Regions from separate parts of the Azoarcus sp. CIB genome, predicted to be linked through region 1. Evidence: predicted binding sites of a transcription regulator. Region 1 holds the regulator's gene; each other region holds the start of a gene.
What was found. The regulator sigma-54, encoded in region 1, starts transcription at its own class of promoters, with help from an activator protein. The targets are predictions, from matches to a motif close to TGGCACGCTTNCTGCTNA.
Positions count from the first base shown of each region.

Region 2: the regulator sigma-54 is predicted to act here: its motif matches at 1,359-1,376, upstream of AzCIB_RS16250 (circularly permuted type 2 ATP-grasp protein).
Region 3: the regulator sigma-54 is predicted to act here: its motif matches at 2,152-2,169, upstream of AzCIB_RS03655 (CmpA/NrtA family ABC transporter substrate-binding protein).
Region 4: the regulator sigma-54 is predicted to act here: its motif matches at 5,310-5,327, upstream of AzCIB_RS16980 (glutamate/aspartate ABC transporter substrate-binding protein).

Region 1 is NZ_CP011072.1:4,743,646-4,751,285, forward strand. Features, by position in the region: gene AzCIB_RS21265 (flagellar assembly protein A) at 1-40, opposite strand, end outside; gene thiL (thiamine-phosphate kinase) at 223-1,182, shown strand; gene AzCIB_RS21275 (phosphatidylglycerophosphatase A family protein) at 1,204-1,683, shown strand; gene AzCIB_RS21280 (nicotinamide-nucleotide amidohydrolase family protein) at 1,688-2,167, shown strand; gene recA (recombinase RecA) at 2,253-3,287, shown strand; gene recX (recombination regulator RecX) at 3,305-3,754, shown strand; gene lptB (LPS export ABC transporter ATP-binding protein) at 3,741-4,463, shown strand; gene AzCIB_RS21300 (RNA polymerase factor sigma-54) at 4,482-5,927, shown strand; gene hpf (ribosome hibernation-promoting factor, HPF/YfiA family) at 5,957-6,283, shown strand; gene ptsN (PTS IIA-like nitrogen regulatory protein PtsN) at 6,420-6,905, shown strand; gene hprK (HPr(Ser) kinase/phosphatase) at 6,874-7,640, shown strand, end outside.
Region 2 is NZ_CP011072.1:3,648,632-3,656,271, reverse strand. Features, by position in the region: gene AzCIB_RS16260 (DUF2889 domain-containing protein) at 1-237, shown strand, start outside; gene AzCIB_RS16255 (SDR family oxidoreductase) at 305-997, opposite strand; gene AzCIB_RS24915 (cupin domain-containing protein) at 1,052-1,174, shown strand; gene AzCIB_RS16250 (circularly permuted type 2 ATP-grasp protein) at 1,409-2,845, shown strand; gene AzCIB_RS16245 (alpha-E domain-containing protein) at 2,897-3,850, shown strand; gene AzCIB_RS16240 (proteasome-type protease) at 3,925-4,653, shown strand; gene AzCIB_RS16235 (transglutaminase family protein) at 4,759-7,640, shown strand, end outside.
Region 3 is NZ_CP011072.1:820,281-827,920, forward strand. Features, by position in the region: gene rnr (ribonuclease R) at 1-440, shown strand, start outside; gene rlmB (23S rRNA (guanosine(2251)-2'-O)-methyltransferase RlmB) at 517-1,239, shown strand; gene AzCIB_RS03650 (ANTAR domain-containing response regulator) at 1,358-1,933, shown strand; gene AzCIB_RS03655 (CmpA/NrtA family ABC transporter substrate-binding protein) at 2,403-3,587, shown strand; gene ntrB (nitrate ABC transporter permease) at 3,604-4,542, shown strand; gene AzCIB_RS03665 (ABC transporter ATP-binding protein) at 4,560-5,351, shown strand; gene AzCIB_RS03670 (hypothetical protein) at 5,500-6,873, shown strand; gene cobA (uroporphyrinogen-III C-methyltransferase) at 7,410-7,640, shown strand, end outside.
Region 4 is NZ_CP011072.1:3,806,183-3,813,822, forward strand. Features, by position in the region: gene AzCIB_RS16955 (Glu/Leu/Phe/Val family dehydrogenase) at 1-794, opposite strand, end outside; gene AzCIB_RS16960 (amino acid ABC transporter ATP-binding protein) at 840-1,568, opposite strand; gene gltK (glutamate/aspartate ABC transporter permease GltK) at 1,619-2,308, opposite strand; gene AzCIB_RS16970 (amino acid ABC transporter permease) at 2,310-3,047, opposite strand; gene AzCIB_RS16975 (type II asparaginase) at 3,200-4,285, opposite strand; gene AzCIB_RS16980 (glutamate/aspartate ABC transporter substrate-binding protein) at 4,356-5,264, opposite strand; gene AzCIB_RS16985 (alpha/beta hydrolase) at 5,610-6,515, shown strand; gene AzCIB_RS16990 (hypothetical protein) at 6,784-7,392, opposite strand; gene AzCIB_RS16995 (SCO family protein) at 7,389-7,640, opposite strand, start outside.

The sequences.
Region 1 (7,640 bases):
CCGACAGCCCGCCGTCGTCGCGGACGATGAAGCCCGGCAACGGTTCGCCTCCTTCCCGCCGAGATTCGTCCACATCGGCGACCATCCCGCCTCCCTGCCTGCAATATTTGTTTTCATCTTACCTGTCCGCGCGCGGCGTGGGCGTTCCGCGTTCCGGCGCCGTTGGTCGCAGCCGCCGCGACTGCGGTAAGCTTGCGCGCGATCAACCGCGCCACGCCGCCCATGTCCTCCGAGTTCGACCTCATCCGCCGCCATTTCACCCGCCCCGCGCATCACACGACGCTGTCGGTCGGCGACGACGCGGCATTGCTCGCGCCGCGAGCGGGCATGCAACTCGCCGTATCCACCGACATGCTGGTCGCCGGCACCCACTTCTTCCCCGATGCCGACCCTGAGGCACTCGGCTGGAAGACCCTCGCGGTGAACGTCTCCGATCTCGCCGCGATGGGCGCCGAACCGCGCTGGGCCGTGCTCGCGCTGTCGCTACCCAAAGCCGACGACGCGTGGATCGAGGCCTTCGCCCGCGGTTTCTTCGCCTGCGCCGACGCGTTCGGCGTCGATCTTGCGGGTGGGGACACCACACGTGGCCCCTTGAACCTGTGCGTGACCATCTTCGGCGAAGTCCCTGCCGGGGCCGCCATCACGCGCAGCGGCGCGCGCACCGGCGACGACCTGTGGATCACCGGCGCGCCCGGCCACGCGGCGCTCGGTCTCGCGCACCTGCGCGGCGAAGTCGCGCTCGGCGCGGAGGCTGCGCGCACTTGCCTCGCCGCCCTGCACCGCCCACAGCCGCGCGTCGCGTTCGGGCAGGCCCTGCGCGGCATCGCCAGCGCGATGCTCGACGTCTCCGACGGGCTGCTCGGCGACCTCGGCCACATCCTCGAATGTTCCGGCCGCGGTGCACGCGTCGACGTCGCCGCACTGCCCCTTGCCGCCCTGCGCGCCTGCGGGGCCGACGCGGCCCTCGCCCGACGCTGCCTGCTGTCGGGCGGCGACGACTACGAACTCCTGTTCACGGCAGCACCGTCGCAACGCGAGCGCCTCGCCGCACTCTCGCACGGGCACGGGCTGGCGCTGTCGCGCATCGGCACGATCACCGCGACCGCCGGCGAACTCGTACTGCGCGAGACCGACGGCCGCGAGCACGCGACCGCTCATGCCGGCTACGACCATTTCGCCTGACCCACGCACCGAAGCCCACCCATGCGCCCCACCGTCCGCCTGCTCCTGAGCCACCCCGCGCACTTCATCTCGCTCGGCTTCGGCTCCGGCCTGTCCCCGCGCGCGCCGGGCACCGCCGGCACCCTCGCCGCGTGGCTGCTCTACCCGCTACTGCGTGCGCCGATCTCCGAATTCGTGTTCCTCGCCCTGCTCGCGAGCTTCTTCGTCGCCGGCATCATCGCGGCCGACCGCACCGGCCGCGCCCTCGGCGCATCCGACCACGGCGCGATCGTGTGGGACGAGATCGTCGCGTTCTGGCTCGTGCTGTTCTTCGCCCCGCCCGGACTGGCGTGGCAGGCGGCCGCCTTCGTGCTTTTCCGCTTCTTCGACATCGTCAAGCCGCAGCCCATCCGCTGGGCCGACAGCCACGTCGGCGGCGGCTTCGGCGTGATGCTCGACGACCTGATCGCCGCCGGCTACGCGATCCTGGCGCTCGCGGTGCTGAAACACTTCCTGGGGTGAGCCGATGATCGACGAAGAACTGCACGCCCTGTCGCGCCGGGTCGGCGACTGGCTCGCCGCGCGCGGCGCGACCCTTGCCTGCGCGGAATCCTGCACCGGCGGCTGGGTCGCGCAGACCGTGACCGCCACCGCCGGCAGCTCCCGCTGGTTCGACCGCGGCTTCGTGACCTATTCCAACGAGGCCAAACAGGAACTCCTCGGCGTCGCCGCCGCAACACTCGCCGGCCACGGCGCCGTCAGCGAGGAAACGGTGCGCGAACTGGTCGCCGGCACCCTCGCGCACAGCCGCGCACGCTTTGCCCTCGCGGTTTCCGGCGTCGCCGGCCCGGGCGGAGGCACCGCCGCCAAGCCGGTCGGGATGGTGTGCTTCGCATGGGGCGAGCGCGACGGCGAGGTCCACAGCGAGACCGTCCGCTTCGCCGGCGACCGCACCGAAATCCGGCGCCAGGCGGTCATCCGCGCGCTCGCCGGACTGATGACATAATCATTTTTGGATCACCGCACAGGCGACCTGCAACACGCCAGCAATCTCTGTGCCATAATTCCCCAACGTTTTGAAAGGACAGGACATGGACGACAACAAGGCCAAGGCCCTCGCCGCCGCGCTCTCGCAGATCGAGAAGCAGTTCGGCAAGGGTTCGATCATGCGGATGGGCGACGGCAACGTCGAGAAGGACATCCAGACGGTCTCGACCGGCTCGCTCGGGCTCGACATCGCGCTCGGCCTCGGCGGCCTGCCGCGCGGCCGCGTCGTCGAAATCTACGGACCGGAATCGTCCGGCAAGACCACGCTGACCCTGCAGGTCATCGCCGAGATGCAGAAGCTCGGCGGCACCGCAGCCTTCATCGACGCCGAGCACGCACTCGACGTCGGCTACGCCGAGAAGCTCGGCGTGAACATCACCGACCTGCTGATCTCGCAGCCCGACACCGGCGAGCAGGCGCTCGAGATCTCCGACATGCTGGTGCGCTCGGGCGGCGTCGACATTGTCGTCATCGACTCGGTCGCGGCCCTGACGCCGAAGGCCGAAATCGAAGGTGAGATGGGCGACCAGCTGCCCGGCCTGCAGGCCCGCCTGATGAGCCAGGCGCTGCGCAAGCTCACCGCCAACATCAAGCGCACCAACACGCTGGTGATCTTCATCAACCAGATCCGCATGAAGATTGGCGTGATGTTCGGCAACCCCGAAACCACCACCGGCGGCAACGCGCTGAAGTTCTACGCCTCCGTGCGCCTCGACATCCGCCGCACCGGCGCGATCAAGAAGGGCGACGAGGTCGTCGGCTCCGAAACCCGCTGCAAGGTCGTCAAGAACAAGGTCGCGCCCCCGTTCAAGGAAGCGCACTTCGACATCCTGTACGGAGAGGGCATCTCGCGCGAAGGCGAGATCATCGACCTCGGCGTGGACAAGAAGATCGTCGACAAGTCGGGCGCCTGGTACTCGTACCAGGGCGACAAGATCGGCCAGGGCAAGGACAACACGCGCGAGTTCCTGCGCGGCAATCCGGCCCTCGCACGCGAGATCGAGAACAAGGTGCGGGTCGCGGTCGGCCTCAAGGAACTGCCGGCCGAACCCGCGCAGCCGGCAGCCGAGGCGGCCTGACGCCCCTTCCCGCGATCATGCCGGTGACGAGCCTGCGGGAACGCGCATTGCGGCACCTCGCGCGTCGCGAGCACTCGCGCGCCGAGTTGGCCCGCAAGCTCGGCCCGCACGGCTCCGCCGAGGAGATCGACGACGTGCTCGACCGCATCACCGAACTCGGCCTGCTCAGCGACCACCGCTTTGCCGAAGCCTGGGTGCGCAGCAAGGCCGCCCGCTTCGGCACCGCGCGCCTGCGGCGTGAGCTCGCCCAGCGCGGCGTCGGGCGCGACACGATAGACGCGGCGCTCGATGCCGAGACGGTCGAGGACGACGTCGACCGCGCACGCGCCGTGTGGCGCGGCAAGTTCGACGCCGCGCCGGCCGACGTGCGCGAGTGGGCGCGTCAGGCGAGATTCCTGCAAGGCCGCGGCTTTGGCACCGACGTGATCCGCAAGATATTGAAAGAGAACCCCGATGAGTCTGCTTAAGGTCGCCGGACTGCAGAAGCGCTACAAGGCCCGCACCGTCGTCCACGATGTCGGCTTCGAAGTCGGCAGCGGCGAGGTGGTCGGTCTGCTGGGCCCCAACGGCGCCGGCAAGACCACCTGTTTCTACATGATCGTGGGCCTCGTGCGCGCCGACGGCGGCGACATCCGCCTCGACGACGCCGAGCTCACGCACCTACCGGTGCACGCGCGCGCGCGCCTCGGCCTGTCCTACCTGCCGCAGGAAATGAGCGTGTTCCGCAAGCTCACCGTCGCCGAGAACATCCGCGCGGTGCTGGAGCTGCAGGGCCTGAACAGCGAACGCGTCGACGCGCGCCTCGAGGAACTGCTCGAGGAGCTGGGCATCGCCCACCTGCGCGACAACACCGCCGTGTCGCTGTCGGGCGGCGAGCGGCGCCGCTGCGAGATCGCCCGCGCGCTGGCGACCGACCCGCGCCTGATCCTGCTCGACGAGCCCTTCGCCGGCGTCGACCCGATCGCGGTGCTCGACATCCAGAAGATCATCCGCTTCCTGCGCGACCGCGGCATCGGCGTACTGATCACCGACCACAACGTGCGCGAGACGCTCGGCATCTGCAACCGCGCCTACATCATCAGCGAAGGCCGCGTGCTCGCGAGTGGACGGCCCGACGAGATCGTCGCCAACGAACAGGTTCGCCGCGTCTATCTCGGCGAGCATTTCCGCCTCTGATCCAGCCAGCGTAGTCCCATGAAACCGTCACTCCAGCTCAAGATCTCGCAGCACCTCACGCTGACGCCGCAGCTGCAGCAATCGATCAAACTGCTGCAGCTGTCGACGCTGGAGCTGAACCAGGAGCTGGAACGCTTCCTCCTCGAGAACCCCATGCTCGAGCGCGAGGACGGCGACGGCAGCGACTTTTCTCCGAGCGTCGCACAGGTTTCGCCGGGCACGACCGAGTCCGGCAGCCAGTCCGACACCCCCGCACCGAGCGAGGAGACGCGTAACGAGGCCGAGCCGGCAAACTTCGACGAGGCCGGCGAGTGGTCGAACGCGGGCAGCGGCTCGTCGAACCGCAACGATGACGACGACACCGACTTCCAGGAACTGCAGGCCGCCGGCACCAGCCTGCGCGACCACCTCGACCAGCAGGTGAGCCTGTCGCCGCTCTCCGATCGCGACCGCGCGCTGGTGCGCTTCATCATGGAGGCGCTCGACGAGGACGGCTACCTCAACCAGTCGCTCGATGAACTGCTGCCGCTGCTGCCGCCGGAACTCGAATACGACCTCGACGACCTCACGATCGCGCTGCACCACGTGCAGAACCTCGACCCGGCCGGCATCGGCGCGCGCACGCCGCAGGAATGCCTGAGCCTGCAGCTCAGGGCGATGCCGTCCTGCCCGACGCGCGACCTCGCACTGAAGATCGTCGACGAACACCTCGACCTGCTCGCCGAGCGCAACTTCCTGCGCATCAAGCGCGCCACCGGCTGCGACGACGACGCGCTGCGCGCCGCGCACGCGCTGATCTGCCGCCTCGACCCGCATCCGGGCTCACAGCACTCGGTGCAGGAGACGCGCTACATCCTGCCCGACGTCGTCGTGCGCAAAGTGCGCAACCGCTGGACGGTCACGCTCAACCCCGAGGCGATGCCCAAGCTGCGCATCAATTCCCTGTACGCCAGCATCCTGCAGCAGAACCGGGGATCGGGCGGCGCGCTCACCAGCCAGCTACAGGAAGCGCGCTGGCTGATCAAGAATGTGCAACAACGTTTCGACACTATCCTGCGGGTTTCCCAGGCGATCGTTGACCAGCAGCGGCAGTTCTTCGATTATGGCGATGTGGCGATGCGACCTCTGACGTTGAGGGAAATCGCGGACCAGCTTGAGCTGCACGAGTCGACGGTCTCGCGAGTCACGACGCAGAAATTCATGGCCACACCGCGCGGCGTGTTTGAGCTGAAGTACTTTTTCGGCAGCCACGTTGCCACCGACACCGGTGGGGCGGCATCTTCCACGGCGATTCGAGCGCTGATTCGCCAGCTGGTGGAGGCCGAAGACAGGAAGAAGCCCCTGTCCGACGCGAAAATTGCCGAATTGTTGGGCCAGCAGGGTATCGTGGTGGCACGCAGGACGATCGCGAAGTACCGCGAGTCACTCAATATCCCGCCGGTCAGCCTGCGCAAAGCGATCTGAAAGACGATCTGACAATACGAGGAAACATCATGAATCTCACCATCACCGGACATCACGTCGAAGTCACCCCCGCGATCCGCGAGTACGTCAACACCAAGCTTGATCGCGTCATCCGCCACTTCGACAACGTGACCAGCGTCAGCGTGATTCTGTCGGTGGAGAAGCTGCGGCAGAAGGCGGAAGTCACGCTGCACGTGCGCGGCAAGGACATCTTCGTCGAGAGCGAGGACGGCGACATGTACGCCGCGATCGACAGCATGACGGACAAGCTCGACCGCCAGGTCCTCAAGTACAAGGACAAGAACTACGACCACGGCCACGACACGCTGAAGCACCAGCAGCCGACCGAGCTGTGATTCTTTAATTCGCGCCGGGGGTCCGGGGTGTGTTTATAATTCGCGCGTTTTCAACCCGCGCCTGCAGCACACTCCGAGCCTCCTCCCGCACCCAACCGGCAGCGGCACGGCCCGTGTCGTGCAGGTGGTGATTCGCATGAGCCTCATCGCCGAACTCCTGCCCCCCTCGAACGTGGTCATCGATCTGGACGCCAGCAGCAAGAAGCGCGTCTTCGAACAAGCCGGACTCCTGTTCGAAAACAACCAGAGCATCGCCCGCAGCGTCGTCTTCGACAGCCTTTTTTCGCGCGAGCGCCTCGGCTCGACCGGGCTGGGCCAGGGCATCGCGATTCCGCACGGCCGCATCAAGGGCCTGAAGGAAGCCGCCGGCGCCTTCTTGCGCCTGTCCGCCCCGGTGCAATTCGACGCTCCCGACGGCCGCCCCGTCACGATGCTGTTCGTGCTGCTGGTGCCCGAACAGGCCAACGAAACCCACCTGCAATTGCTGTCCGAGCTCGCGCAGATGTTCAGCGACCGCGACTTCCGCGACCAGTTGCAGAACGCGCCCGACACCGCGGCAATCCATTCGCTGTTCGCCTCCTGGGGTCCGCATGCGGCAGACCAGCGTCGCGCGGCTGTATGACCTGCACCGCGAGCAGCTGGAGCTGACGCACGTCAGCGGCCGGCTCGACCGGATCATTTCGGTCAACGAAGAACGCATCTGGCCGGCCGACCTTGTCGGCCACCTCAACCTGATCCATCCGACGCGCATCCAGATCCTGGGCGCCGCCGAACTCTCCTGGGCGCAGCGCCATGCGGCCGAGAAGGTCGCCCACCACCTCACCGAGATCATCAGCGCGCGCCCCCCGGCCATCATCGTCGCCGACGGCTGCAACATCCCGGACATCCTGCGCGGCATCTGCGAGTACGCCGACGTCGCCCTGATCACGACGCCGCAGCCTTCCGCGAGCGTGATCGACCAGCTGCGCCTCTACATGTCGCGCGAACTGGCCGAAAAGATCTCGCTGCACGGCGTGTTCATGGACGTGCTGGGCATCGGCGTGTTCATCACCGGCAGTTCCGGCGCCGGCAAGTCCGAGCTCGCGCTGGAACTCATCTCGCGCGGCCACGGCCTCGTTGCCGACGACATCGTCGAGTTCTCGCGCATCGCGCCGACGGTGCTCGAAGGGCGTTGCCCGGAGATGCTCAAGGACTTCATCGAGGTGCGCGGCCTGGGCATCCTCAACATCCGCACGATCTTCGGCGAAACCGCGTGCCGGCGGAAGATGCGCCTGCGCCTGATCGTGCATCTGGAACGCCGCCTGCCGGGCCAGTCCGACCCCTCGCGCCTGCCGGTGCAGCGCGAGACGCAGGACAT
Region 2 (7,640 bases), 1.1 Mb from region 1:
CGCGAGCGCATCGGCAGCGAACAGGGATGCGTGCATCTCAGCGACCTGATCACGCAGGTCGGCAATACCTATACGCAGGCTTCGTGGCCCGAGCGCGTGGCGCGGCAGATCGCCATTGACCCGGATCCGCGGCGCTGGCCGGATTCGCGCGCGGTGGCCTTCGTCGGCGAGTGCCTCGCGTGGAAGCGCGACGGCGACCCGCTACGGCAGGAATATCCGGAACTCGCCGGCGAGTGAGGCGGTGCCGGAGCGGGTGGCAGCGCAGGGGCGCGGCTGCGGTAGCCCGGCGCTGACGGCAGAACGCCTACCAGGGCAGCGTGTTTCCCTCGTGGTCGACGAAGCGACATTCGTTCCGGCCGGCGGCCGCTTCGACGACCTCGACCAGGCCCGTGACGCTTTGCTCCACGCTCAGCGGGGCCTCGTCTCCGCCCATGTCCGTGCGCACCCAGCCCGGATGCAGGGCCAGCAGGCTGAAATCGCGCGATTCGCCGAGGTCTGCCGCCCAGTGGAGCAGCATGCTGTTCAGTGCCGCCTTGCTGGCGGAGTACAGGGGCATGTTCGCGCCGACGCTCAGCTGCAGACTGCCCATAATTGAGCTCGTGAAGGTCAGCACGCCGCCGGTCCGCAGAAGCGGTCGCAGCGCGCGGGCGAGGCGCAGTGGTGCAACGGCATTGCTGAGGAACAGCAGGGCAATGTCGGTCTCGCCGATGCTGGCGAGGTCCCGTTCGCGTGGACCGGAAATGCCGGCGTTGAGCAGCACGCGGTCGAGCTGCATATCCTTGAACGCCGCGGCGATACGTTCCGGCGTCGCCGGAGCGTTGAGGTCGCACGCGGTGAGCTGCAAGCGCTCGCCATATTGGCGGGCTAGATCGGATAGTCCGGGGGAGGCGGCCGGATCGCGCACGAGAGCGAACACCCGGTCTCCGCGCGCCAGGTAGGCGCGGACCAGACCCAGACCGATGCCACGCGAGGCGCCGGCGACGACAACGTTGAGCATGCAGGTTTCCTTCGATGGGTCGCCGGAGTGTAGCACTGCGGGCGTGGAGATACGGTGCGTCGCCATCGCGGTTACGGGACCGCGATCTATGTGCTCGAAGGTCGCGTCGAGAAGCGCTTCGGGCCCGGTCTGCGCGAACGGGTCGTGAGCAGTGCGGGCAATTTTTTCCTACGATGAGGTCTACCCACCCGTGAGGAGCCGGTTCGGGCTGCGGCGCACCCGGGCGGGGGCGGGCTGCATCGTGGTGCATTGCATGGCGATGCACATTGATTGGGCGGCTGTCGCACCGATGCGGTGCGGTTTCGTGCGAAAGTCGCTAGATCCGCACGGAATGGTGCGTTTCTTGTGGGGAATTTCACCCTGGCATGGTCTTCGCTGATGTCCGATGAATCGCAACCGGATCGAATCATCATGACGACGCTGTTTTTCGACGAAATGCACGACGCGGACGCGAAGACGCGCCCGCACTATGGTCCGTTCGAAACCTGGGCGCGCGGGTTGTCGCCGGACGTGATGGTGCGCAAGCGCGCCGAGGCGGATCTCGCGTTTCGCCGACTGGGTATCACCTTCGCCGTGTATGGCGAGGAGGCGGGTACCGAGCGGTTGATTCCCTTCGACACCATCCCGCGCATCATCCCCAATGCGGAGTGGAAGACGCTGCGCGCCGGATTGAAGCAGCGCGTGAAGGCGCTGAACATGTTCCTCAACGACATCTACAACGGACAGGACATCCTGCGTGCCGGGAGGATTCCGGCCGAGGAGGTGCTCGATAACGCGCAGTTCCGTCCGGAGATGAAGGGTTTCAAGGTGCCTAACGGCATCTATGCCCACATTGCGGGGGTTGACGTCGTGCGCGCGGGGGCGGGGGAGTTCTACGTGCTGGAGGACAACCTGCGCGTGCCCTCGGGCGTGTCCTACATGCTGGAGAACCGCAAGATGATGATGCGGCTTTTCCCAGAGCTGTTCGCGCACCAGAAGATCGCGCCGGTGGAGCATTACCCCGATCTGCTGCTGGAAACGCTGCGCGCGGTGGCACCGGCCGGCGTGGATGACCCGACCGTGGTCGTGATGACGCCGGGCGCATTCAACTCGGCCTATTTCGAGCATTCCTTCCTGGCCCAGCAGATGGGCGTCGAGCTGGTCGAGGGGCGCGACCTCTTCATCGATCACGACGCGGTCTACATGCGCACGACGCGTGGCCCGAAGCGCGTCGACGTGATCTACCGCCGCATCGACGACGATTTCCTCGATCCGCAGGCCTTCCGAGCCGATTCGATGCTGGGTGTGCCGGGCTTGCTGAAGGCCTACCGCGCGGGACGCGTGACGCTGTGCAATGCGATCGGCACGGGGGTGGCCGACGACAAGTCGATCTACCCTTACGTGGGTGAGATGGTGCGCTTCTATCTGGGCGAGGAGCCGATCCTCAACAACGTGCCGACGTGGCGCTGCCGCGAGAAGGACGACCTGCGCTACGTGCTGGACCATCTGTCCGAACTCGTCGTGAAGGAGGTGCATGGCGCGGGTGGTTACGGGATGCTGGTCGGGCCGGCTGCGACGAAGGCCGAGATCGAGCAGTTCCGCGCGGTGTTGGTCGCCCATCCGGACAAGTACATCGCGCAGCCGACGCTGGCGCTGTCGACCTGCCCGACCTACGTGGACTGCGGCATCGCGCCGCGGCACATCGATCTGCGGCCCTTCGTGCTCTCGGGCAAGGAGGTTTCGCTGGTGCCGGGGGGGCTGACGCGGGTCGCGCTGCGCGAGGGCTCGCTAGTGGTCAATTCCTCGCAAGGCGGGGGGACGAAGGACACCTGGGTGCTGGAGAACGGCCATGCCGAGCCGCACCGCTGAGCCCGTCCGCCCTCGCATGCAGATAACCGCCGCCGCATCGGAGCCCGAATCATGCTGAGCCGCACCGCCGATCATCTCTACTGGATGGCGCGTTATTCCGAGCGCGCCGAGAACCTTGCGCGCCTGCTGGATGTGACCTACCAGATGTCGCTGGTCCCGCACGAGCCGGAGACCGAGCGCAGCAGCTGGAATGCGATCATCGCGCTGAACAGTCTCGAATTGGCGTACTCGAAGCGCCACGACGAGGTCACCGCATCGCAGGTGCTGCATTTCATGGTGCGCGACGAGACGCATCCGTCATCGATCTACAGCTGCCTGCGCGCGGCGCGCGAAAATGCCCACGCGGTGCGCGGCACGCTGACCGCGGAGATGTGGGAGACGATCAACGAGACCTGGTTGCAGCTGCGCGACCAGAGCTTCGACGAGATCTACGCGGGCGGAGTCGCGGCCTTTTTCGATTGGGTGAAGCAGCGCGCCTCGCTGCTGCGCGGGGCAATGTTCGGCACGATGCTGCGTGACGAGGCCTTCGAGTTCATCCGCCTGGGTGCCTTGCTGGAGCGTGCCGATAACACCGCGCGCATTCTCGACGTGAAGTACCACAGCCTGCCGGGGGCGCAACAGAGCCAGGCCGACGACCTCGTCGATGCCACCGATTTCTATCATTGGGGTGCGCTGCTGCGCTCGGTGTCGGCCTTCGAGGTGTATCGCAAGGTCTATCGCGACGTGATCACGCCCGAGCGCGTCGCCGAATTGCTGATCCTGCGCGAAGACCTGCCGCGCGCGCTGCATTCGTGCATGGAGGGGGTGGTCGGGATTCTCGACAAGGTCCGCAACAGCCGGTCCGACGAGACCGTGCGACGTGCCGGGCAACTGTTCGCGACGCTGCGTTACGGGCGCATGGACGACATCTTCGCGCGCGGTCTGCACGCCTGGCTCGAGGACTTCATCAATTCGATCGGCGACCTGGGTGCACGAATCAGCGAGGACTTTCTTGTCGGTGCGTGAGGCGGAAAACACATGACCCGTGCGAAGCGCCGCGGCCGTCGCCCGATGGCCGCGGGACATTCCGAGCAATCGCCATGACCTACTGCGTCGCCATGCGCCTCGAAACGGGGCTCGTATTCCTGTCGGACTCGCGGACCAACGCGGGCGTCGATCACATCAACACCTTCCGCAAGATGCGCATCTGGCAGCGGCCGGGCGAGCGCGTCGTCGTGATGCTCACCGCCGGCAATCTGTCGGTCAGCCAATCGGTGGTCAATATCCTGAACGAACGGCTGACCATCCCCGACGCGACGAACCTCTTCAATGCACCCAACATGTTCGAGGTTGCACGCCATGTCGGCGAAGTCGTGCGCGAGGTGCACCGCCGCGACGCGGAGGCGATGAACGAGTTCGGCGTGGAATTCAACGCCTCGCTCATCGTCGGCGGCCAGATCCTCGGCGAGGCGCCGCGCCTGTTCAATATCTATTCGGCGGGCAATTTCATCGAGACGACCGAGGACACGCCCTACATCCAGATCGGCGAGTCGAAGTACGGCAAGCCGATCATCGACCGCATCGTGCGCTACGGGTCGTCGCTGTCCGATGCCGCCAAGTGCGCGCTGGTGTCGATGGATTCGACGATCCGCTCGAACCTCTCGGTCGGCCTGCCGCTCGACCTGTGCGTCATCGAGCGCGATGCGCTGGCGATCAAGTCGCACATCTCGATCAATCAAGACCACGCCTACTACGCGCAGGTTCGCAGCCAGTGGGGCGAGCGGCTGCGCGAGGCCTTCGCCGAGTTGCCGAGTCCCGACTGGATCTGAAGTCGTTGCGCCGCGCCGCACCGCACCGAACAAGCAGTGAAAAACATCCCCAGCGTCGCCACGGGCCTGCGGCCCCGGCGCCCCCAATGATTGCGGAGAAGAATCTTGTCGATCCACGTCGCGCTCAATCACGTCACCCACTACAAGTACGACCGTCCGGTCAGCCTCGGGCCGCAGGTCGTGCGCCTGCGACCCTGTCCGCACAGCCGCACGCGCATCTTGTCGTATTCGTTGAAGGTGCTGCCTGCCAAGCACTTCATCAACTGGCAGCAGGATCCGCAGAGCAACTACCTCGCGCGCCTCGCCTTTCCCGACAAGACGCAGGAATTCCGCGTCGAGGTCGACCTGGTCGCCGAGATGGCGGTCCACAATCCCTTCGACTTCTTCCTCGAGCCCGACGCGGAGAATTACCCGCTCGCCTATAACGCCGAGCAGTGCATCGAACTGGCCCCGTACCTGCACAGGATGAGCGTCGGTCAGGGCCTGGGCGAGCGCTTCGCTGCCTATCTCGGTGGGATCTCGCGCGAGAAGCGGCGCACGATAGACTTCCTCGTCGATCTCAACGCCAGACTGCAGCAGGACATCAGCTACCTCATCCGGCTCGAGCCGGGCGTGCAGACCCCGGAGGAAACCCTCGAAAACGGCAGCGGTTCGTGCCGTGACTCGGCCTGGCTGCTGGTGCAGCTCCTGCGGCACCTCGGTTTGGCGGCGCGCTTCGTCTCCGGCTACCTCATCCAGCTCACTGCGGACGTCAAATCGCTCGACGGCCCGAGCGGTCCGGAGGCGGACTTCACCGACCTGCACGCATGGTGCGAGGTTTACCTGCCGGGTGCCGGCTGGATCGGTCTCGACCCGACCTCGGGCCTCCTCGCCGGCGAAGGCCACATCCCGCTCGCGTGCAGCCCGGAACCGTCTTCGGCCGCACCGATCAGCGGAATGGTCGAGGACTGCGCGTGCGACTTCTCGCATGCGATGAAGGTCGAGCGCATCTGGGAGGCGCCGCGCGTCACCAAGCCCTATACGGAAGCGCAGTGGGCCGAGATCGAGGCGCTGGGTCACGCGATCGACAAACAACTCGACGCCCACGATGTACGCCTGACGATGGGTGGCGAGCCGACCTTCGTGTCGATGGACGACCCCGACGGCGACGAGTGGAACACCACCGCGATGGGGCCTACCAAACGCCTGCTCGCTGCCGACCTCTACCACCGCCTGCGCGAGAAATACGGTGCGCAAGGCCTGATGCACTTTGGCCAGGGCAAGTGGTATCCCGGCGAGCAGCTGCCGCGCTGGTCGCTCAACGCGTTCTGGCGGCGCGACGGCGAGCCGATGTGGCGCGACGCCGCGCTGTATGCCGACGAGGGCAGTCCCGGCAGTGCCGACGAACGTGTCGCCAACCGCTTCCTGTGCGGCGTCGCCGAGCGGCTCGGGCTCGACACCAGGCACGTCTTCGACGCCTTCGAGGATGTCTTCTACTACCTGTGGCGCGAGCGCCGCCTGCCGGTCAATGTCGATCCCTTCGACGCGAGGCTCGACGATCCGCTCGAGCGCGAACGGCTGCTGCGCGTGTTCTCGCACGGCCTGCCGAACGCCGTCGGCGCGGTGCTGCCGGTCGCCCGCGATACCGCCGGGCGGTGGACGTCCGGACCGTGGTTCCTGCGCGGGGATCGTTGCTACCTGATCCCGGGCGATTCGCCGCTCGGCTACCGCCTGCCGCTCGACTCGCAGCCGTGGGTCAGCAAGGGCGACTATCCCTACATGCACCAGCCCGACCCCAACCAGGTTTTTGCGCCGCTGCCGCAGCACACCGAACTGCGGCGGCCGCTGCGCGGGCAACCCGAAGGGGGGGCGACCGCTGCGGACCGGTTCGCGAGCGATGCCGCGCTGTCGGCACGTGCGCCGCAGCCGGGCGAGTCGGCCGCCGCGATCACGCGCACCGCGATGTGCGCACAGGCCCGCGAAGGCACGCTCTACATCTTCATGCCGCCGACCGCTGCGCTCGACGACTACCTCGCGATCGTCGCCGCCGTCGAGGCCACCGCCGAGGCGCTCGGCCAGCCGGTGATACTCGAAGGCTACGAGCCGCCGTCCGACCCGCGCCTCGCGCACTTCCGCATCACCCCCGATCCCGGCGTCATCGAGGTCAACATTCATCCCGCCCACAGCTGGGACGAACTCGTCGACCGCACCACTCACCTGTACGAGGCCGCGCGCGAGTCGCGCCTGCTGACCGAGAAATTCATGCTCGACGGCCGTCACAGCGGCACCGGCGGCGGCAACCACTTCGTGCTCGGCGGGGCGACCCCGGTCGATTCGCCCTTCCTGCGCCGGCCCGACCTGCTGCGCAGCCTGATCGCCTACTGGCACAACCACCCGTCGCTGTCCTACCTGTTCTCCGGCCTCTTCGTCGGCCCGACCTCGCAGGCGCCGCGCATCGACGAGGCCCGCAACGATTCGGTGTATGAAATCGAGCTCGCCTTCCGCGAAATGGAGCGTCAGATTGGTAGCCATGGCCCTGAGCAGTGCCCGCCGTGGCTCGTCGACCGCCTGCTGCGCAACCTCCTCATCGACGTCAGCGGCAACACGCACCGTGCCGAATTCTGCATCGACAAGTTGTATTCGCCCGACGGACCCACCGGCCGCCTCGGTTTGCTCGAACTGCGCGCCTTCGAGATGCCGCCGCACGCGCGCATGTCGCTCACCCAGCAACTCCTGCTGCGCGGCCTGGTCGCGCGCTTCTGGCAGCAGCCCTACGCACCGGAGCGGCTGGTGCGCTGGGGCACCGAACTGCACGACCGCTTCATGCTGCCGCATTTCGTCGAGCAGGACTTCGGCGATGTGATCGCCGAGCTCAACGAATTCGGTCTGCCGATCGAGGTCGATTGGTTCGCGCCGCATTTCGAATTCCGCTTCCCCAAGGTCGGCGACTTTTCCGTGCGCGGCATCGAAGTCCAGCTGCGCCACGCGCTCGAACCCTGGCACGTAAT
Region 3 (7,640 bases), 1.3 Mb from region 1:
CGCCCGAAGTGTCCGTCGTGCCGGTGAAGAAGTCACGGACGACGCGCAAGACCGCCGTCGTAGCGGCCCCCGAAGTAGCGCCCGCAGCGCCGGGCAAGGGCGCCGGGAGGGCCAGGGCGAAGTCTGAGGTAGCCGAGACGAAGCCGACGAAGGTCGCCGGTGCGACGAAGAAGGTCGCCCAGGTCGCCGAGCCGGCGGCACCGGTCAAGGTCACCGGCGCGAAAAAGGCAACCGGGGAAACGACGGCCCGCAAACTTGCCAAGACCGCCAAGGTGACGAAGACGAGCACGGCTCCGAAGGCGGACAAGGCTCCAAATGCGGAGAAGGCTCCGAAGGCGGAGAAGGCTCCGAAGGCGGAGAAGGCTCCGAAGGCGGAGAAGGCAGCCGAGCCGAAAACTGAAACTGCAGCATCTACGAGGAAGGTGAAACGCCGTGGCTAACAAACCCACAAACCGTTCCCGCCCGCAGCAGGCGGAGCATGCCGAGGCGCCCGCAGCAGGGCGCGCGGAGTCGCGCCTGATCTATGGCTTCCATTCCGTGTTGGGCAAGCTGCGCCGCGACCCGGAGGCGGTGTTCGAGCTGTATCTGTCGTCCGCCCGCACCGACGCGCGCTCGAAGGACGTGCAGCGGCTGGCCGAGGCGCAGAAGGTGCGCATCATCCAGGCCGAGGCGGACCGGCTCGACGGCATGGTCGGCACGCGCCGGCATCAGGGCGTGATCGCGCGCGTCGATGCGCGCAGCCGCGACATCAAGCTCGCCGACGTGCTCGACGTGCTGGAAGAGAATGCACTGATCCTGGTGCTCGACGGCGTGCAGGATCCGCACAACCTCGGCGCCTGCCTGCGTGTGGCGGATGCGGCCGGGGCGCACGCGGTGGTGGCGCCGAAGGATCGTGCCGTGGGGCTCAACGCGACCGCGGTGAAGGTCGCGAGCGGCGCGGCCGATTCGGTGCCCTACATTACGGTGACCAACCTCGCGCGCGCGCTGCGCGAGATGCAGGAGGCCGGCGTGTGGGTCGTCGGCGCGACGGGCGAGGCGGAGAAGTCGCTGTACGAGATCGACCAGAAGGGGCCGGTCGCGTGGGTGATGGGCGCCGAAGGCGAGGGGCTGCGCCGACTGACGCGCGAGACCTGCGACGAACTGGCGAAGATCCCGATGCTCGGTACCGTCGAGAGCATCAACGTGTCGGTCGCGAGCGGAATCTGCCTGTTCGAGGCGCGGCGCCAGCGCGGCGGCTGAACGCGGCCTTTCGGGGACGCGCCGCAGGGCGTTCCCCACGGACCGTTTCGTGCCGTCCGCTAATCTAGACCATTCTTGTTCCGGTTCGCGGCGGCGCGAATCTTGCATAGATTTCACCATGCTGCGCGTACTCGTCATCGATGAATCCCGTGCCCGGGCGGCCGAAATCTGTGCCGGGCTGGCGCTCGCCGGTCACCAGGTGGCCGCCGTGCTGGCTTCATCTTCGGATTTGAGCGCGCAGATCGAGTCGATCCGGCCGGACGTGATCCTGATCGAGACCGATTCGCCGTCGCGCGATACGCTGGAGAACCTCGCGGTGATGAACGCGGCAATGCCGCGCCCGGTGATCATCTTCGCGCAGGAAGGCGACGAGGAGACGATTCGCGCCGCGGTGAAGGCGGGCGTGTCGACCTACGTGGTCGACGGGCTGGATCCCGGGCGCCTGAAGCCCGTGATCGACGTCGCCGTGGCCAGTTTCGCGGAGCATCAGGCCTTGCGCAGCGAGCTTGCCGCGGCGACGAAGAAGCTTTCCGAGCGCAAGCTGATCGACCGTGCCAAGGGCCTGCTGATGAAATCGCGCGGGATGGACGAGGCCGAGGCCTACGCCGCCCTGCGCAAGCTCGCGATGGAACGCGCGAAACCGATGGCGGCCGTCGCGCAGGATCTCATCGACATGGCGAAGTACCTGCTGTAGCAGGGCTTGTGCACAGTCCCGGCGGCCTGTCCGTCGCCCCTCGCCCGAACGGGCGAAATTCCCCGAATCAAGCCGAAGTCCGCTCGCGATTGGTGCAATAGCCCTTGGTTGTGCACTGCAATAGTGCGGCCGCCATGCGTTCCCGCCGCATGTTCCATCATGCCTCGTTGCTACCGAAACCCTTGCCGATAAGGGTGTCTGGCGTCGTTTGCGGTGCCTGGCATGGCATCTGCTAAACGAGTCCTGAGTCGAATCAACGGCGGTTCGACAGCGGATTGACCGGTTCCAAAGCAGGGACTGGTGCAAGCTACGGACAACGGCGTCCATCCCCGCGGTACTTGTTGCGCGGGCGGTGAGCGCCGTTTTTGTTTTTCTGGCCTGCAGGGAGATGAAGATGAGTGCATTCGACGACAATGGCATCACGCGGCGCGACTTCATGCGGCGGACGATGGCGCTTTCGGGAGCGGCGATGATGGGTTCTGCAGGGCTGGGGGCGAGCAGCAGCGTGTGGGCGGCCGGGTCGGATGCGCCGGAGAAGAAAGAGATCCGCGTCGGCTTCATTCCGCTGACCGACTGCTCGTCGGTGGTGATGGCCGCGGTGCAGAAGTTCGACGAGAAGTACGGCATCAAGATCATCCCAACCAAGGAAGCGAGCTGGGCGTCGGTGCGCGACAAGCTCGTATCCGGCGAGCTCGACGCTGCGCACGTGCTGTACGGCCTCGTGTATGGCGTGCATCTGGGCATCGGCGGGCCGAAGAAGGACATGGCGGTGCTGATGAACCTGAACCACAACGGCCAGGCGATCACGCTCGCGAACAAGCTGAAGGAGCAGGGCGTCACGGACGGCGCGGGGCTGAAGAAGCTGATCACCGCGAAGCCGGGCGAGTACACCTTCGCGCAGACCTTCCCGACCGGCACGCACGCGATGTGGCTGTACTACTGGCTGGCCGCGCATGACATCAATCCGCTGAAGGACGTGAAGGTCATCACCGTGCCGCCGCCGCAGATGGTCGCGAACATGCGCGTGGGCAACATGGACGGTTTCTGCGTCGGCGAGCCGTGGAACAACCGCGCGATCATGGACAAGATCGGCTTCACCGCGGTGACGACGCAGGACATCTGGACCGATCATCCGGAGAAGGTGCTCGGCACGACAGCCGACTGGGTCGCCAAGCATCCGAACGCGGCGCGCGCGCTGACGGCGGCGATCCTCGAGGCCGGGCGCTGGATCGACGCCTCGCTGCCGAACCGCCGTACGACCGCCGAGACGGTGGCGCAGAAGTCCTATATCAACACGGACATGGACGTGATCCTCGAGCGCATGCTCGGCCGCTATTCCAACGGCCTTGGAAAGAGCTGGGACGACCCGAACTACATGAAGTTCTACAACGACGGCGCGGTGAACTTCCCCTACCTCACCGACGGCATGTGGTTCCTGACGCAGCATCGGCGCTGGGGACTGCTCGATCGCGACGTCGATTACCTCGCCGTGGCGAAGCAGATCAACCGCATCGATATCTACAAGCAGGCGGCGACGGCGGCGAACGTGCCGCTGCCCAAGAGCGACATGCGCAGCCACAAGCTGATCGACGGCGTGGTGTGGGATGGCAAGGATCCGAAGAAGTACGCGGGTTCGTTCAAGGTCAGGGCCTGAGCGGGAGGAGGCGGCGATGACGCTGGCAGTGGTGGCGGACCGGAACGACGCCGGGACCGCGGAAGTCAGGGGGTTGCGCGCGGTGCTCGCGGCGCGCGGCAAGGACGGGACGGTGAAGGTGGTGGCGGCCGAGGCGCCCGCGGCAGTGCCGGGAGGGGGCGCAGGTGCGCGCCTGGGCGGCTGGCTGCGCGCGCTGGCGGCGGCAGTGCTGCCGCCACTGGCCGGGCTCGCGTTGCTGATCGGCTTGTGGCATCTGGCGACGATGAACGGCGGCGGCATCCCGACGCCGGGCAAGACCTGGGACGCCGCGGTGGTGATCTTTGCCGATCCGTTCTACCGCGTCGGGCCCAACGACCAGGGCATCGGCTGGAACGTGCTGGCCTCGCTGCAGCGCGTGGCAATCGGCTTCGGCATCGCGGCGCTGGTGGGCATCCCGGCGGGCTTCCTGTTGGGGCGCTTCGCGGTGCTGTCGCAGATGATGAACCCGATCATCAGCCTGCTGCGGCCGGTGAGCCCGCTCGCGTGGCTGCCGATCGGCCTGCTGGTGTTCCAGCGCGCCGACCCGGCGGCGACCTGGACGATCTTCATCTGCTCGATCTGGCCGATGATCCTCAACACCGCACAGGGCGTGACGCGCGTGCCGCAGGACTACCTCAACGTCGCGCGGGTGCTGAATCTCTCCGAATGGAAGGTGTTCACGAAGATCCTGTTCCCGGCGGTGCTGCCCTACATGCTGACGGGCATCCGCCTGTCGATCGGCACGGCGTGGCTGGTGATCGTCGCGGCCGAGATGCTGACGGGCGGCGTGGGCATCGGCTTCTGGGTGTGGGATGAGTGGAACAACCTCAAGGTCGAGCACATCATCATCGCGATCTTCGTGATCGGCATCGTCGGCCTGATCCTCGAGCAGGCGCTGATGCTGGTGGCGCGACGCTTCAACTACGAAAACCGCTGAGCGGCGGAGGAGACATCATGAAGAAGATCGTACAGATCGAGAACGTCGGCCAGGTCTTCAACACGAAGAGCGGCCCCTTCACGGCGTTGCGCGACATCACGCTGGACATTCACGAGGGCGAGAGCGTCGCGCTGATCGGGCACTCGGGCTGCGGCAAGTCGACGCTGCTGAACCTGATCGCGGGGCTGACGCGGCCGACCTCGGGCGTGATGCTGTGCGACGGGCGCGAGATCGCGGGCCCCGGCCCCGAGCGCGCGGTGGTGTTCCAGAACCATTCGCTGCTGCCGTGGCTCACGTGCTACGACAACGTGTATCTCGCGGTCGATCGCGTGTTCGGCGCGAAGGAGGGCAAGGCGAAGTTGAAGCAGCGCACGCAGGAGGCGCTGGCGCTGGTCGGGCTGTCGCACGCCGAGACGAAGTTCCCGCACGAGATCTCGGGTGGCATGAAGCAGCGCGTCGGCATCGCCCGCGCGCTGTCGATGGAGCCGCGCATCCTGCTGATGGACGAGCCTTTCGGCGCACTCGATGCGCTCACGCGCGCGATGCTGCAGGATGAGCTGGTGAAGATCCTCGCGGCGACACGGGCGACGATGGTGATGGTGACCCACGATGTCGACGAGGCAGTGCTGTTATCCGACCGCGTGGTGATGCTGACCAACGGGCCTGCAGCGACGATCGGCGAGATCCTCGACGTGAAGCTCGAGCGTCCGCGCGATCGCCTGGCGCTCGCGGAGTTGCCGGAGTTCGCGCACTGCCGTGCGGCGGTGCTGGATTTCCTCTACAAGAAGCAGCTGAAGCGCGCGGCATGAGCGGAGCGGCGGCGGGAGGGGCTGTGCGACCTCCCCCCGTCGCGCGCGTTCGTCGAAGCGATTGTGCGGCCCGTGTCACGACGTACGGGTGACGCGGCAATGATGCGCGGTTATCATCTCCCAAGCCCGGAACCGGAGAAAAACTGCGATGGCAATGCACTTCTACTACAACGGACATACCTACGAGATCGAGACGGCCCCGCTGAGCTGGGACGATGCCTCGGCGAACGCCCTGGGGCTCGCATGGAGTGACGAAGGCCGGTTGGAGGGGGCCGGTCTCGGCGGCCCGTTGATCGTTCCGTCCTATCTTTCGCTGATCGGTTCCGCTGCCGAAAACGCCGCGATCCTCAAGAACCTGAAGCCGTCGGTTCCCAAGGGGGCGACGGTGGCCACGGACGGTGGAAACGCGAGCTATCTCTGGCTCGGCGCGTCGGACGTGCAAAGCGAAGGCAACTGGCAGTGGCTGGACGGCACGCTGCTTGGGTCGGGTTACCAGAACTGGGGTTCCGGTAGCCTCGGCGGCGAGCCGGACAACTTTGGCGGGGTGCAGAACTTCCTCGCCATCGCTACCGGCAAGTGGCCCGCGCCGGCGGGCGGCCTCGGCGCGCCGGGGCAGTGGAATGACCTGGATGGCGCGAACCTGCTGTGGTCGGTCGTCGAGTGGGATGGTCTGATCGGCACGGTTGGCAACGACAAGCTGACCGGCACCGCAGGCGACGACGTCATCGACGGCAATGCCGGCAACGACACGGTCAAGGCGGGCGACGGCGATGACATCATCTACATGGGTACGGGTAATGACAACGTCCAGACAGGCAATGGCACCAATGCGGTGTTCGCCGAAATCGGCCTGGTGGATGATAACGACGGCAACGATCGCGTTACCGGCGGCAGCGGCGACGACTTCATCGCGCCGGGTACGGGCAACGACAACGTGCGCGCCGGCGACGGCAACAATGTCGTGATCGGAGGCGAAGGCGACGACATCATCACCACCGGGGCCGGGAACGACACGATCGATCCGGATGGTTACTACGCCGAGGACGGTGATGGTGCTGCGGGCAACGACACGATCAAGACCGGCGCCGGCGATGACCTCATCTTCCTCGGTGAGGGCGCGGACAAGGTGTGGGGTGGTGCGGGCAGCGACACCTTCGTGTTCGACACGCTGTTCACCGCGCCCAGCACCACGGTGTTCAAGCAGGACGGCACGCAGGTCACCAAGGCGACGGTGCATCGCATCAACGATTTCGACGCGACCGTGGACAAGCTGGGCTTCGATGCCAACGAGTTCCAGTCCCTTGCGGGATTTACCGCGACGAACTTCGTCAAGGGCAGCGGGCTGACCGCCGCGAGCTCGAACGAGACGGGTGTGGACGATTTCCTGATCTACGACACCGCCTCGGGCAAGCTCTATTACGACGAAGACGGCAATCACGCGGGATCTGCGCCGGTCCTGCTCGGGATCGTGACCGGCCACATGGCCGATCTGGATGCCTCCGATATCGAAATTTTCCTGTAAGTCCTGGTGACGGCGCCCCCGCACGGGGGCGCCGTGTGTCAACCGCTCGCGCGCCGCGAGGGGCTGCGGCGCCCTGCCGCCGGCCGGGTCAATCCGGATCCTTCTTTCTCCATTCTTGCTGCCGAGTGAGCGCGGGGCTCCTGCTCAGGGCCGCGCCACCCGCTTCATCGCGGCAACTGCGGGCCGACCTGGCCCGGTCTCCGATGATTTCGGCCCCGCGCACGCCCCTCCGGTGTCGCTATGTTGTGGTGCAACATCCCGCGAGATGCACCGGAATGGTGCCTGGGTCTTCATGCTTGATGCTCGGTCGGAGATTGTCGGTGTGTGTGTTATTGATTTAAAAATAATGACTTACGAAAATGCGTGGGGACTGGCACCCATTTTGCGTTAGGTGAACCGCAAGCCGGGGCAACGAGGCTCCGGCGAAGTGCTTGGTGCAGAGCATGCGGACAACGGCGTCCGTCGTTTCTTCGGAATTTCGATCCCGGGGGCGACGCGATGCCGTTTTTTTTCGCCTTACGGAGTGGAGATCGATCATGGCCAAGGTGTTACTCGTTGGTGCCGGCCCCGGCGCGGCAGACCTGCTGACGCTGCGTGCCGCGCGCGCCATCGCTGAGGCCGATGTGCTGCTGGCCGATGCACTGGTGACGGACGAAGTGCTCGCGCTGGCGAAGCCGACGGCGCGCGTGCTGCGGGTCGGCAAGCGCGCCGGGATGAAGTCGGCCGCGCAGGAGTTCATTCACCGTGCGATGGCGCGCTATGCGCGG
Region 4 (7,640 bases), 940 kb from region 1:
TCGATGCCCGCGGGGTTGTGCAAGGTCGCGGCGACGTCCTGGATCGCGACGAGCTTCGCGCCGGCGTCGTGGAAGATGCGGGCCGCGGCCTCGCCGACGTTGCCGAAGCCCTGCACGGCGATGCGCGCCCCGGTAACCGGTAGACCGATCTTCTCGGCGGCCGCGCGGGCGCTCACGAACACGCCGCGGCCCGTCGCATCATGCCGACCGAGGCTGCCGCCGAGCGCGATCGGCTTGCCGGTGACGACGCCGGTCGCGGTGCGGCCCTGGTTCATCGAGTAGGTGTCCATCATCCACGCCATCACCTGCTCGTTGGTGTTCACGTCGGGCGCGGGAATGTCCTTGTCCGGCCCGAGCAGGATGTTGATCTCGCTGGTGTAGCGGCGCGTCAGGCGCTCGAGCTCGGCCCGCGACATCGGCTTGGGATCGACGCGGATGCCGCCCTTGGCGCCGCCGTAGGGCACGTTCACCACTGCGTTCTTGATCGTCATCCACGCCGACAGCGCCATCACTTCCGAGAGCGTCACGTCCGGATGGAAGCGCACGCCGCCCTTGCCGGGGCCGCGCGACACGTTGTGCTGCACGCGGTAGCCCTCGTAGTGCGCGATCTCGCCGTTGTCGAGGCGGATCGGCACGTCGACGACGAGGATGCGCTTCGGGCGGCGCAGGGTCTCGATCCACGGACGCAGCGGCGCATCGATATAGGGGGCGACCGCCTCGATCTGGCTGAGGTAGGTCTCCCACGGGCCGAGGTGGTCGGCGGACAGGTAGGACGGAAGGTTCTCGTGATGCATGCTGTCTCCGGTGTTTATGGTCTTTGGCGTGGGTGCTGCGGAAAATCAGTGCTGCAGGATCTTCGCGAGAAACTGCTGCGCGCGCTCCGAGCGCGGGTTGGCGAAGAAGGCTTCCTTGCTGTCGTCCTCGACGATCTTGCCGTGGTCCATGAAGATCACGCGGTGCGCGACGCGCTTGGCGAAGCCCATCTCGTGCGTGACGCACATCATCGTCATGCCCTCCTGCGCCAGCTCGGTCATGACGTCGAGGACCTCGTTGATCATCTCGGGGTCGAGCGCCGAGGTCGGCTCGTCGAAGAGCATGCAGATCGGGTCCATCGCGAGCGCGCGGGCGATCGCGACGCGCTGCTGCTGGCCGCCGGACAGTTGCCCGGGGAACTTGTGCGCGTGCGCCTTGAGGCCGACGCGGTCGAGGAAGTAGATGCCCTTCTCCGCGGCCTCGTCCTTGTCGCGCTTCAGGACCTTGATCTGCGCGAGGCTCAGGTTGTCGCGGATCGTCATGTGCGGGAACAGCTCGAAGTGCTGGAACACCATGCCGACGTGGGCGCGCAGCTTCGAGAGGTTGGTCTTGGCCGCACCGACCGAGGTGCCATTCACGTGGATGTCGCCCTGCTGGAACGGCTCCAGCCCGTTCACGCACTTGATGAGGGTGGACTTGCCGGAACCCGAGGGACCGCAGACGACGACCACCTCGCCCTTGTTCACGTGGGTGGAGCAGTCGGTGAGGACCTGGAAATTGCCGTAATGCTTGCTGACCTTGTCGATGGTGATCATGACGATGCCTTTTCGCTGAGGTGTGTATCGGGAACGCAGACGCCGCGGGCTCAGGCGGTCTGCAGACGTTTCTGGTAGTGGCGCACGGCTTGCGAGGCGGCGAAGCACAGCACGAAGTAGACGGCGCCGGCGAAGAGCACCAGCTCCACGAGCCGCCCGTCGCGGTCGCCGACCTTGTAGGCCGCGCCGAAGAAGTCGGCGAGCGCCGACACATAGACCAGCGAGGTGTCCTGGAACAGGATGATTGCCTGCGTCAGCAGCAGCGGCACCATGTTGCGGAAGGCCTGCGGCAGCACGACGTGCAGCATCGCCTGCGGGTAGCTCATGCCCAACGCGTGGGCGGCGGCGAGCTGGCCCTTGGGCACGGACTGGATGCCGGCGCGGATGATCTCGGCGTAGTAGGCCGACTCGAACAGCGCGAAGCCGATCATCGCGGAGGCGAGGCGCACGTCGGAGCCCGGCGGCAGGCCGAGGAAGCTCTCGAGGAACTTCGGCACGATCAGGAAGAACCACAGCAGCACCATCACCAGCGGGATCGCGCGGAAGAGGTTCACATAGGCCGCGGCGGCCCACGCCAGCGGCTTGATCGACGACAGGCGCGCCATCGCCAGCAGCGTGCCCCACACGATGCCGGAGACGATCGCCAGCGCCGTGATCTCGAGCGACACCATCAGGCCCTGGCCGAGGAAGGTCAGCGAGCCGGGGATCGACGACCAGTCGAATTCGTAGGAACCGAACATTTCACTTGCCTCCGAGGTAACCGGGGACGCGCACGAGGACTTCCACCTTGCGCATCAGGAGCATCACGACGACGTTGATCATCAGGTAGGCCACCGTCACCGCGACGAAGGACTCGTAGGGCTGCGCGGTGTAATCGACCAGCTGGCGCCCCTGTGCGGCGAGCTCGAGGAGCCCGATCGTCGAGCACACCGCCGAGTTCTTGAAGACGTTGAGGAATTCGGACGTCAGCGGCGGCACGACGAGGCGGAAGGCCATCGGCAGCATCACGTGGCGGTAGGTCTGCGGCAGCGTGAGGCCCAGCGCGAGTCCGGCGTTCTTCTGCCCGTGCGGCAGCGCGTTGATGCCCGAGCGCACCTGTTCCGCGACCCGCGCGCTGGTGAAGAAGCCCAGGCACACCATCGCGGCGACGAACTGCTGCGCGATCGGGTTCAGCGCCTTGAAGGCGTCGCCGGCTGCCGTGGGCAGCATTTCCGGCAGCACGAAATACCAGAAGAACAGCTGCACCAGCAGCGGGATGTTGCGGAACATCTCGACATAGGCCGTCGCCACGCCGGAGAGCCCGCGATGCGGCACCGTGCGCAGCACGCCGACGACTGCACCCAGCAGCAGCGCGATCACCCAGGCCGACAGCGACAGCAACAGCGTCGTCTGCAGACCGGCGATCATCCAGTCGAGGTAGGTGCCGTCATTGACGGCGCTGGGGAGCAGAAACACGCCCCAATTCCATTGGTATTCCATGCAAGACTCCAGAAACGTCGGAGAAAAAGGCCCCTGCGGCTGCGGCGGGCGCAGCCGTCCCCTGCCCCCGGCGCGCGCAGCGCCGGCGGTACGGGATGCTTCAGGGGCGGGAGCCCGGAACGAGCGTTCCGGGCGTTCGGCTCAAGCCGGGTTTAGTACTCCCAGAAGATGCGCTGCAATTCCTTACTGTCCTGCGTCCGGGTCAGAGCGACCGCGGCGAGGATGCGCGCCTTCTGCGGGTTGAGGTCGTGGGCGACGACCCAGTCGTACTTGTCGTCGGGCTGTTCGGCGTTGCGCAGCACGAAGCCGCCGCCGGTCACGCGCGCCGAGCGGATCACCTGCACGCCCTTGGCGCGCAGTTCCTGCAGCACCGGCACGATGTGCTTCGCGACCGAACCGTTGCCGGTGCCGGCGTGGATCACCGCCTTCACGCCGGCCTTGTCGAAGGCGCGGTAGGCGGCGTCGCTCATATTGCCGTAGCCGTAGGCGACCTCGACCGGGGCGAGCTTCTCGATCGTGTCGATGTCGAACTCGGAGTTGGTCGTATGGCGCTTCACCGGGGCACGGAACCAGTAGTTCTTGCCCTCGACGACCATGCCCAGCGCGCCCCACGGGCTCTTGAAGGCCTCGGTGCGGATGTTGATCGCCTTCGTGACGTCGCGACCGCTCTGGATCTCGTCGTTCATCGTCACCAGCACGCCCTTGCCGCGCGCGTCCTTGGCTGCCGCGACGGCGACCGCGTCATACAGGTTGAGCATGCCGTCGGCCGACAGCGCCGAACCCGGGCGCATCGATCCGACGACGACAACCGGCTTCTCGCTGCGCACGACGAGGTTCAGGAAGAAGGCCGTCTCCTCCAGCGTGTCGGTGCCGTGCGTGATCACGATGCCGTCGACGTCGTCCTGCTTCGCCAGCGCCGAGACGCGCTTGCCCAGCGTCATCAGCTGCTCGTTGGTGAAGCTCTCCGAGGCGATCTGGAACACCTGCTCGCCGCGCACGTCGGCGAGGTTGGCCAGTTCCGGCACGCCGGCGATGAGCTTGTCGACCGGCACCTTGGCAGCCTGGTAGGTCGCGCTGTTGGCGGCGGTGGCCCCCGCTCCGGCGATCGTGCCGCCGGTGGCGAGGATGACGACTTTGCTCTTGGCATCGGCGAAAGCGGTGCTGCTGGACAGCGCCAGCGCGGCGATCAGCGCCAGCGTGCGGCCGGCGGTCCAGCCCTTGTGGTTGCGAACCTGCATCTCGAGTCTCCTGAAGCGGCCCCATTCCGGGGCCTTTTGTATTTTTGAGGTGGGGTCGGGGTCCGGGCGATTACTCGAAGGGGCGGTCGTTCGGCGCCTTGAAGAGCGTCTTCATCGCGTCCGAGATCGGGAAGCCGAGGTTGATGTTCTTCGGCGGGATCGCCGCGAGGAACCATTTGTTATAGATCGCCTCGGCCTCGCCGGAGGTCATCGTCTTCGCGATCGCGGCATCGACCACCTTCTTGAAGGCCGGATCGTCCTTGGCCATCATGCAGCCGTAGGCTTCATACGATTGCGGCGTGCCGGTGATGGTCCAGTCGGCCGGACGCTTGGCCTTCGCGAGTTCGCCGTAGAGCAGCGCGTCGTCCATCATGAAGGCCACCGCGCGGCCGGTTTCCAGCGTCAGGAAGGATTCGCCATGATCCTTCGCGCTGATGATGTTCATGCCGAGCTTCTTTTCCTCGTTCATCCTGCGCAGCAGGCGCTCCGAGGTCGTGCCGGCGGTCGTCACGACGTTCTTGCCCGCGAGTTGCTCGAAGTCCTGCACGCCGGACGCCTTCTTCGTCATCAGGCGCGTGCCGACGACGAAGATGGTGTTCGAGAAGGCGACCTGCTTGGCGCGCTCGGAGTTGTTGGTGGTCGAACCGCACTCGATCGACACGGTGCCGTTCTGCACGAGGGGAATGCGGTTCTGCGAGGTCACCGGCATCATGCGCACCTGCAGGGTCGGCATCTTCAACTCGGCTTTGATCGCCTCGACGACCTTCAGCATCATCTCCTGCGAGTAGCCCACCACCTGCTGGTTCTGGTCGTAGTACGAGAACGGGATCGAGGACTCGCGGTGGCCCAGCGTGATGCTGCCGGTGTCCTTGATCTTCTGCAGCGTATTGGCCTGCGCGACGGCGGGCACGAGGGCAACGGCGCCGGCGGTGATCAGGGCGGCGAGGGTGGCATTGAGGGGCTTGCGCGGCAGCATCATGTCTCCTTTGGTATGACGGGATAAATAATCCCGATGACCATATCCATTGCAGACGCCGTGCCAGCTTTTTTGCTGCGCTGCGCAAGGCGCGCAGCCCTTGAAATCCGCGAAGTGCCGGTAGCCACGTTGTGCGGCGTCGTTCGGAAATCCGAACCAAGCCCCTTCGGAGCGTTCGGTTTTCCGAACACTCGCCCGCGTTCGACGACGCCTTCCGCTGAACGTCCCCGCGCTCCCCTGCGCCGCACGCCCCGGCGTCATCCCTCTCGCCGCCAGATTGTGCGGGATCCCACAACCATGAGACCGTGAACCGATTGCCGAGGCTTCGGGGAGCCAGCCATTACGCTCGTGACCGCCCTCTTTATTTTCGCCGGTGCCGCAGCCGTACTCGTCACGGCGCGCGCCGCCGTGCATCACGCGATAGGCGCGAGCCTCGCCGCGCCGCGCATCCGCGAGACCGAAACACCCGCTGCCCGTGGCCTCGCCTTCGAGACGGTGCGCATCCCGACGGCGAACGACAGGCAGCTTCACGCCTGGCTGATCCCTGCCGCGACGGCAGGCCGCGCACCCGCCGTCGTGATCGTGCACGGTTGGGGCGGCAACGCGCAGATGATGCTGCCGCTGGCCGCCCCGCTGCATCGCGCCGGCTTCGCCACGCTGCTCATCGATTCACGTTGCCACGGACTCTCGGACGCCGACAGCTTCGCCTCGCTGCCGCGCTTCGCCGAAGACGCGAGCCACGCCTGCGACTGGCTCGCCGGTCGCGCGGAGATCGACCCGCGGCGCATCGCGCTGCTGGGCCACTCCGTCGGCGCCGGTGCGGTGCTTCTCGCCGCCGCACGCCGCGGCGACATTGCGGCAGTCGTCAGCGTCGCCGCCTTCGCACACCCGCAGGAGATGATGGGCCGCTGGCTCGCCGGCAGGCGCCTGCCGGCGATCGTGACGCGCTACATCCTCCGCCACGTGGAGCGCACCATCGCGCACCGGTTCGACGACATTGCCCCGCTGCGCAGCATCGCCCGCCTGAACTGCCCCGTGCTGCTGGTGCACGGCGAACAGGATACGGTCGTCCCCCCGGCCGACGCCCATCGCATCCACGCCGCCGCGCGCCCGGGCACGGTCGAGCTCCTGACCCTGCCCGGCGATCACGAATCCTTCGTCGACCTGGAACGCGAGATCGCGGGTGTCGTGGCCTTCCTTCAGCGCGCCGGGCTGCAGGTGAGTTCGCGGAAGGCAGCGACGAGTCAGGGGTGACGCTCGAGCGCCATCGACACGCCCACGGCCGCATCCACGAAAGCGGCTCCGTTCAACAGGATGCAACGTCCATCTGCTAAGCCTCCGGGTCGTTCTTCCTCGCCCCGCTCGCGTCGATGATCGCGACGTGCTCGTCCATCGCCGGCAAGATGCGATCGCGCGGGCCCCGGCCACAACTGCGACGAGATCACGCTCGACGAAGCCGTCCTGATCGAGCCCCCCCGCTAAACGGCGCGCCCGGCACGTGCCGACGCCGGGCCATGCATTGTCACGGCCCGCGGACGGCGCGCGGATTCCCCCCGGGGTGAGCGCCGACGAACAGGTGGCCGAGCCACGCGGCAAACAGCAGCAGGGCAAGCTTGATCATGAGCCATCCGGCACTTTCCTGCTGATCGACGAGGTAGCTGTTGCACAACCGCTGCGGCGCGGCGATGTACAGCCAGCCGAGCACGGCCAGCATGCTGATGAAGTTGGTCCACACGAATCCGCGGCCGATGGTGCCGAGCCTGCGCCACGCGAGCGCCAGCGGCAGGCCGACGAGGGTCGGGAGACTGACGAACTTCGCCACCTCGACGAGCGGATGCGCGAGCGCGTCGTCGAGCGCACGCGGCAGCATCCACCAGCTCGACGCAAAGATCGCCACCACGACCAGCGGTATCGGGCCGCCGGCGATGGCGAGGAGCCGCTCCTGGTGGTGCGCCGCGAGCAGGCGACAGGCGGCGAAGCCAATCGCGGCGAGAAGTGGAATCTGCACCAGCATGTGGCCGCTCATCGTCGCTTCGAGCCAGACCCGTACGGGCGTGGCGGCGAGCAACAGGTACAGCGCGCCGAGAACGCCGAAGCCGATACGGCCGCGATTGGGCGCGATGGCAGTCACAGTGCCTCCACGAGCTTCGCGACAAATTGCAGCGGCGCATCGAGATCGCTGATCTCGACGAGCCGGCCGTCGCGGCCGACGAGGTGGATCGCGGCGTTGTGCTCGAAGCCGCCGAAGCGGTCGGCGATGACGACGACACCGAACGCCTCCAGCAGCGCCCGCAGCTGCGCCGCATCGCGCACCCGCGCGAGCCGCCAGTGCTCGCCGTCGGCGCCATGGGCGATGCCGTAGTCCTTGAGACTCGGGGA